2 linked regions of the Sphingosinicella sp. BN140058 genome follow. The protein of the gene in region 1 interacts with the protein of each later gene in a pairwise test. Links are inferred from orthologs where the notes say so. Each region holds a gene or a part of one and is shown on either strand. Other genes may lie near its edges.

Region 1 (3,112 bases):
CTGACCGTGGTGATTCTGTTGCACGCGACCGCCCTCACCGCCGTCGCTTTGTCGAAGATGGACGTGATCAGGATCAAGCCGGATCGGACCAAGATCATCCGCGTCGCGCCAGAGGCGATCCCACCCGAGAACCCGCCGCCGCCAACCGAAAAGGTCGTGGAGCCGAGGACCACGCCTCCCATAACCGCGCCCACGCCCGAGATCGACCTCCCGCCGATCTTCGACGCGCCGGTCGCCGAGCCGACTCACATCCGGGACGTCGACTTGACCCCGACCGCCGGCGTCTCGCTTCCCGATTTGCCGCAGGGCGCCGCCATGCCGCCGCCGCCGCCGCTGCCCAAGACGGTCGAACCCGCGCGGGCGAAGGCGAACCTTGCGAGCTACGTGACCGATTCCGATTATCCGGCGGCAGCCATCCGTGCGGAAGAACAGGGCACGACGCGCTTCCGCCTTGCCGTGGGCGCGGACGGCAAGGTTGCGAGCTGCACCGTCACCGCATCGAGCGGATCCTCGGCGCTCGACGCCAAGACATGCAGCATCATGCAGAAGCGGGCGCGCTTCACGCCGGCACGCGACACCGCCGGCAACCCGGTCGGCGACACCGTCTCCAACGCTATCCGCTGGATTCTTCCCGAATAATCCAGAAGGCCGCCCTCCTCCCGTGTCCCGTGGCGGGAGGAGGGACTGGCGGCAGGCGCGGCGAAGGCCTATCTTCCGCTCATGGGCTATTATCCGAAACCTTCGTCCCCACGCGCGTTGATCGCCGACATCCGCGCCTTTGCGCAGCAGCGCAGCGCCGTGCAATGGGGGGCGCTGGCAACCGCGATCATCATGCCGACCGCGATCATCATCCTGTTCATCATCGATGGCGACACCAATATTCGTCCGGGGCCCAAGATCATCTACGCGGAGAGCTGGAGCGCCGAGCGCACGGACGCGGAGATCATCGCCGATCAGAAAAGAGATCAGGCAAGGCGCGAGGCCGCGATCAAGGAGCGGCAGCAGCAGTTCAAGCGGCTCGAGCAGAAAATGGAAAAGCTCGGCATTTGACTGACGACCTGCGCTGGATGGGCGCTGCTCTCGCGCTCGGCGAGCGGGGCCGCGGCCGTACCGCGCCGAACCCGTCGGTGGGATGCGTTCTCGTCAAGGATGATCGGATCGTCGGCCGCGGCTGGACCCAGCCGGGTGGCCGTCCGCATGGCGAAGCCATGGCGATCGCCGACGCCGGAGCAGAGGCGCGCGGCGCGGTCGCCTATGTGACGCTCGAGCCGTGCGCACACTCCAGTCCTCGCGGGCCCGCCTGCGCCGATCTCCTCATCCAGGCCGGGGTCGCGCGGGTGGTGGTCGCGATCGGGGACCCCGATCCCCGCACCAATGGGGCGGGCCTTGCCCGACTTGCGGAGGCCGGCATCGCCGTGACATCGGGCCCCCGTGCCGCCGAAGCCGAGCGCTCGCTCGCAGGGTTTCTCGCCCGCATCCGGCTTGGCCGTCCGTATGTCACCCTGAAGCTCGCCATGTCGCTCGACGGCAAGATCGCCCTGCCCTCGGGCGAGAGCCGCTGGATCACCGGCGAGGATTCGCGGGCACACGTTCATGGCGAGCGCGCGCGTGCCGACATGATCCTGGTCGGCCGAGGCACCTATGACTCGGACCGGCCGAAGCTTGACGTCCGGCTCCCCGGGCTGGAACCCTGGTCCCCACGCCGCGCGCTGCTGACTCGCGGCGACGGGGTCCCGGAATGGCACCGGCTCGGCAGCCCCGAGGAGATCCATGCGCTCAAGGACGTCAACGATCTGTTTGTCGAGGGCGGCTCCGGTGCCGCCTCGGCCTTTCTGAAGGCCGATCTCGTCGACCGCATGCTCCTCTATCGGGCGCCGATCCTGATCGGGGAGGGCAAGCAGTCGCTCGGCTATATCGGCCTCACCAGCATCGCCGAAGCCCATCGCCGTTGGCGGCTCGCCGATTCGCGGATGCTTGGAATCGACCGGCTGGAAGTCTACGAGCGCGACAGACTCTAACCTTCTGTGCTCCCCTTCCGGCCTGCGCCTCCATCGGGCGCACATCGCAAGCGCGGCGCACGACAGTGATCGGAACCGCATGTTCACCGGAATCATCACCGACGTCGGACAGGTCCGCTCGGCCGAGCAGCGTGGCGACCTTCGCCTCGTCATCGCCTGCGGCTATGACCTTGCCACAGTCGATCTCGGCGCCTCCATCGCCTGCTCGGGCGTCTGTCTTACCGTGGTCGACAAGGGGGAGGATTGGTTCGCGGTCGATCTGTCCGCCGAAACGCTCTCCCGCACCGCCGGCGGCCTCTGGCAGGAAGGGGCACGTCTCAACCTCGAGCGCTCGCTGCGCGTCGGCGATGAGCTTGGCGGCCATATCGTCACCGGCCACGTCGACGGTATCGGCCGCGTCGAAGGCGCTGCGGTGGTTGGCGATTCCACCCGGGTGACCATCGTGGCCCCCGCCGAAATCGAGCACTATATCGCGGCCAAGGGCTCGATCGCCCTCGATGGCGTGTCGCTGACCGTGAACGAAGTCGAACCGATCAGCGATGGTGTCCGTTTCGCGATCAACATCATCCCGCATACCGCCGAGCAGACCACGCTGCGCGATCTTGCGCCCGGCCGGCCGGTCAACATCGAAATCGATATCCTCGCTCGCTACATCGGGCGCATGATGGAACTGAGGCGCTGATGGAACGGGGTTTTCTCTCCTCCCCCGAGGAATTGATCGACGAAGCCCGCAACGGCCGAATGTTCATCCTCGTCGACGACGAGGACCGGGAGAATGAGGGCGATCTCGTCATTCCCGCGCAGATGGCCACACCCGACGCGATCAACTTCATGGCCAAGCATGGGCGCGGCCTGATCTGCCTCGCTCTGGCCAAGTCCCGGGTGGATCAGCTCGGCCTCGGCCTGATGAGCCGTCACAACGGCACCCGCCACGAAACCGCCTTCACCACCTCCATCGAGGCCAAGGAAGGCGTGACCACCGGAATCTCCGCGGCCGATCGCGCGCGAACCATCTCGGTTGCGATCGATGCCTCGAAGGGTCCGGACCATATCGTCACGCCCGGCCATGTCTTCCCGCTCGTGGCGCGGGACGG
Region 2 (3,276 bases), 2.0 Mb from region 1 along the record:
GCGCAGGGCACCGTGTCGCGGCTCGGCGTCTTTCTGGATCCGATCGCCGACAAGATCATGGTCGCCGCCGTGATCGTGATGCTGGTCTCCTCGCGGGCATCGAGCGGCGAGCCGATCATCCATGGTTTCCACATCATCCCGGCGCTGATCATCCTGCTTCGGGAAATCATCGTCTCGGGTCTGCGCGAGTTCCTCGCCGGCTTGCAGGTGTCGATCCCGGTGAGCCAGCTCGCCAAGTGGAAGACGACGTTCCAGCTCGTCTCCCTCGGCGGCCTGATCCTGGCCGGAGCTCTGCCGCAATGGCCGCTGGTCCACCTCGGCGCGCTCGTCTTTCTCTGGGCGGCCGCGGCGCTCACACTGGTCACCGGCTGGGATTATCTGCGCACCGGCCTAAAGCATATGGATTGAGCGTGGCGATAGACCTGCTCTATTTCGGTGCCTTTCGCGATGCCTTCGGCCGCGACGGCGAGCGCGTCGATCCGCCCGGCCACGTCGTCACGGTTGCCGATCTGATCACCTGGCTCGCCGACCGCGGCGACCCTTATGATGCCGCCTTCGCCGATCGGGCGGGCGTGTTCGCTGCTGTCGAAGCGGAGCCGGTAGCGCCAGAGGGCAATATCTTCGGCGCGCGCGAAGTGGCGCTGTTTCCGTCGCCGGGGGCGCTGTGATCGACGCCCGCGTCCAGGCCGCCGACTTCGATCCGGGCCGCCAGCTTCAGCGGCTCGAGGAGCTCGGCGCAGTCGGATTGGCCAGCGCGATCATCGCGGCGCGCACCGATCCCGCGGTGCAGGAATTGCTGATCGATCATTATCCTGCGCTCGCCAGGAACGTGCTCGCGGCGATCGCGTCCGAAGCGGAGGCGAGGTTCGGCCTGACCGGGATCATCCTCATCCATCGCCACGGCGTGTTGGTGCCCGGGGAAAGGATCGCCTTTGCCGCCACCTGTGCGGACGATCCGCAGGCTGCGCTCGATGGCTGCGCGTTCGCGATCGCGGCGCTGGGCCGCCGCGCGCCGTTCTGGCGGAAGGAAATACGGGAAGACGGATCGTCCGCCTGGCGGTGATCCGGAGACCACCGCCAGGTTCCAATCAGGAGTCCGCCTCGTCGCGCGCCAGCCACTGCTCCAGCCATTTGATGGTGTAGTCGCCGGCGAGGAATTCAGGATCCTCGACCAGCTTCTGATGAAGCGGGATCGTGGTCTTCATGCCCTCGATCACATATTCCTCGAGCGCGCGCTTGAGGCGCATGATGCAGCGTTCGCGGGTGGTGCCGTAGACGATCAGCTTGGCGATCATGCTGTCGTAATAAGGCGGCACCTTGTAGCCGCCATAGAGGCCGCTATCGATCCGCACGTGCATGCCCCCGGGGGCGACATAGGCCTTCACCGTGCCCGGGGAGGGGGCGAATGTCCGCGGATCCTCGGCGTTGATCCGGCATTCGATCGCATGCCCGCGGAAGGTGAGCTGCTCCTGGGTGCAGGAAAGATCCTCGCCGGCGGCAATCCGGATCTGCTCGCGGACGAGATCGAGGCCGGTGATCATCTCGGTCACCGGATGCTCGACCTGCAGGCGCGTGTTCATCTCGATGAAGTAGAATTCCTCATTCTCGTAGAGGAATTCGATCGTGCCGGCGCCGCGATAGCCCATCTCCGCCATCGCCTTGGCAACGATGCCGCCCATCCGGGCGCGCTGCTCAGGCGTGATCACGGGGGAAGGCGCTTCCTCTAGCACCTTCTGGTGACGGCGCTGCAGCGAGCAGTCGCGCTCGCCGAGGTGGACGGCATTGCCTCGGCCGTCTCCGAACACCTGAAATTCGATGTGGCGCGGGTCGCCAAGATATTTCTCGATGTAGACGGTGGCATCGCCGAACGCCGCCTTGGCTTCGGATCCGGCCTGGACGATCAACGCTTCGAGCTGATCCTCCGACTCGACCACCTTCATGCCGCGGCCGCCGCCGCCGGAGGCCGCCTTGACGATCACCGGATAGCCGATCTCGCCGGCGATGCGGCGGCCTTCCTCGATCGTCTCGATCGGGCCGTCGGAGCCCGGAACCAGCGGCAGGCCGAGCTTGGCGGCGGTGCGCTTCGCCTCGATCTTGTCGCCCATCACCCGGATATGCTCGGGCTTCGGCCCGATCCAGAGAATGCCATGGCTCTCGACGATTTCGGCGAACCGGGCATTTTCCGACAGGAAGCCGTAGCCGGGATGGATCGCATCGGCATGGCTGAGCTCGGCCGCCGAGATGATGTTCGGGATATTCAGATAGGAATCCGCGGCCGCCGGCGGTCCGATGCAGATCGCCTCATCGGCGAGGCGGACGTGCATCGCGTCCGCATCTGCGGTGGAGTGCACGGCCACCGTCTTGATGCCCATCTCGTGGCAGGCGCGGTGGATACGGAGTGCGATCTCGCCGCGATTGGCGATCAGGACCTTTTGAATCTTCATGTCAGCTCTCATCGGCCCGGCGCGATGCCGGGGCTGGTGGCGATACAAGCGGCGTGCGTCCGGACTTTCTCCGCCCTGGATATCCGGGCACGGTCCGGCGCGGCGCCGATCACTCGATGATCACCAGCGGCTGGTCATATTCGACCGGCTGGGCGTCCTGAACGAAGACCTGAGTCACGGTCCCCGAACGTGGCGCGGTAATCGGGTTCATCACCTTCATCGCTTCGACGATGAGCAGAGTGTCGCCTTCCTTGACGCTCTGGCCGGGGCTGACGAACGGCTTGGCGCCCGGTTCGCCGGCCAGATAGACGGTTCCGACCATCGGCGATTTTACCGCGCCGGGGTGGGCGGCGGGAGGCGTGTCGGCTGCAAGGCTCGGAGCCGGTGCGGCAGGGGCGCCGGCGGCCGGAGCGGGCGCGGCGACGTGGACCGACGCCGGGGCGGCATAAGTGATCTGCCGCTTGACGACGATGCGACGCTCGTCATCTTCGACCTCGATCTCGGTCAGATCGTTCTTGTTCAGCAATTCGGCAAGGAGACGCACCAGATCTGCGTCAATCCGCATGCTCCCGCGGGAGCCGTTCTCGTCGGTCATTGGACCCTCTTTTTCCCCAGCAGTTCCGCTTCTTGCGGTATTTTGGCGCGCCTTGTCAGAGACCGGCCGCCGCGTCCAGAGCAAGCTGATAACTGAGCGCGCCGAAGCCCGCGATGGTTCCCCGCGCCGCCTTTGCGACGAAGCTCCGGTGGCGGAAGCTTTCGCGGGCGTGGGGGTTGGAAAGATGGACTTCGATCACCGGCGTGGCGACCGATTTGATCGCATCATGTATCGCGA

Evidence for each region.
Region 2: the proteins of ribD (region 1) and accC interact in binary tests that used the Escherichia coli proteins (3 or more experiments, as listed by UniProt). The link is inferred for Sphingosinicella sp. BN140058 from one-to-one orthologs.

What each region holds. Positions count from the first base shown.
Region 1 is NZ_CP035501.1:2,410,140-2,413,251, forward strand. The notes cover bases 248-3,042. They hold ribD (bifunctional diaminohydroxyphosphoribosylaminopyrimidine deaminase/5-amino-6-(5-phosphoribosylamino)uracil reductase RibD), read left to right. Parts: upstream 248-1,067; coding sequence 1,068-2,018; downstream 2,019-3,042. Other genes in these bases: ETR14_RS10910 (energy transducer TonB), read left to right, coding at 248-639; ETR14_RS10915 (hypothetical protein), read left to right, coding at 721-1,050; ETR14_RS10925 (riboflavin synthase), read left to right, coding at 2,098-2,700; ribB (3,4-dihydroxy-2-butanone-4-phosphate synthase), read left to right, coding at 2,700-3,042. Outside these bases: more of ETR14_RS10910, read left to right, coding at 1-247; more of ribB, read left to right, coding at 3,043-3,112. UniProt on the Escherichia coli protein: Converts 2,5-diamino-6-(ribosylamino)-4(3h)-pyrimidinone 5'-phosphate into 5-amino-6-(ribosylamino)-2,4(1h,3h)-pyrimidinedione 5'-phosphate.
Region 2 is NZ_CP035501.1:4,430,566-4,433,841, forward strand. What follows is about bases 267-3,225. They hold accC (acetyl-CoA carboxylase biotin carboxylase subunit), read right to left. Parts: upstream 2,445-3,225; coding sequence 1,089-2,444; downstream 267-1,088. Other genes in these bases: pgsA (CDP-diacylglycerol--glycerol-3-phosphate 3-phosphatidyltransferase), read left to right, coding at 267-408; ETR14_RS19950 (MoaD/ThiS family protein), read left to right, coding at 411-668; ETR14_RS19955 (molybdenum cofactor biosynthesis protein MoaE), read left to right, coding at 665-1,063; accB (acetyl-CoA carboxylase biotin carboxyl carrier protein), read right to left, coding at 2,554-3,039; aroQ (type II 3-dehydroquinate dehydratase), read right to left, coding at 3,095-3,225. Outside these bases: more of pgsA, read left to right, coding at 1-266; more of aroQ, read right to left, coding at 3,226-3,276. UniProt on the Escherichia coli protein: This protein is a component of the acetyl coenzyme A carboxylase complex; first, biotin carboxylase catalyzes the carboxylation of the carrier protein and then the transcarboxylase transfers the carboxyl group to form malonyl-CoA.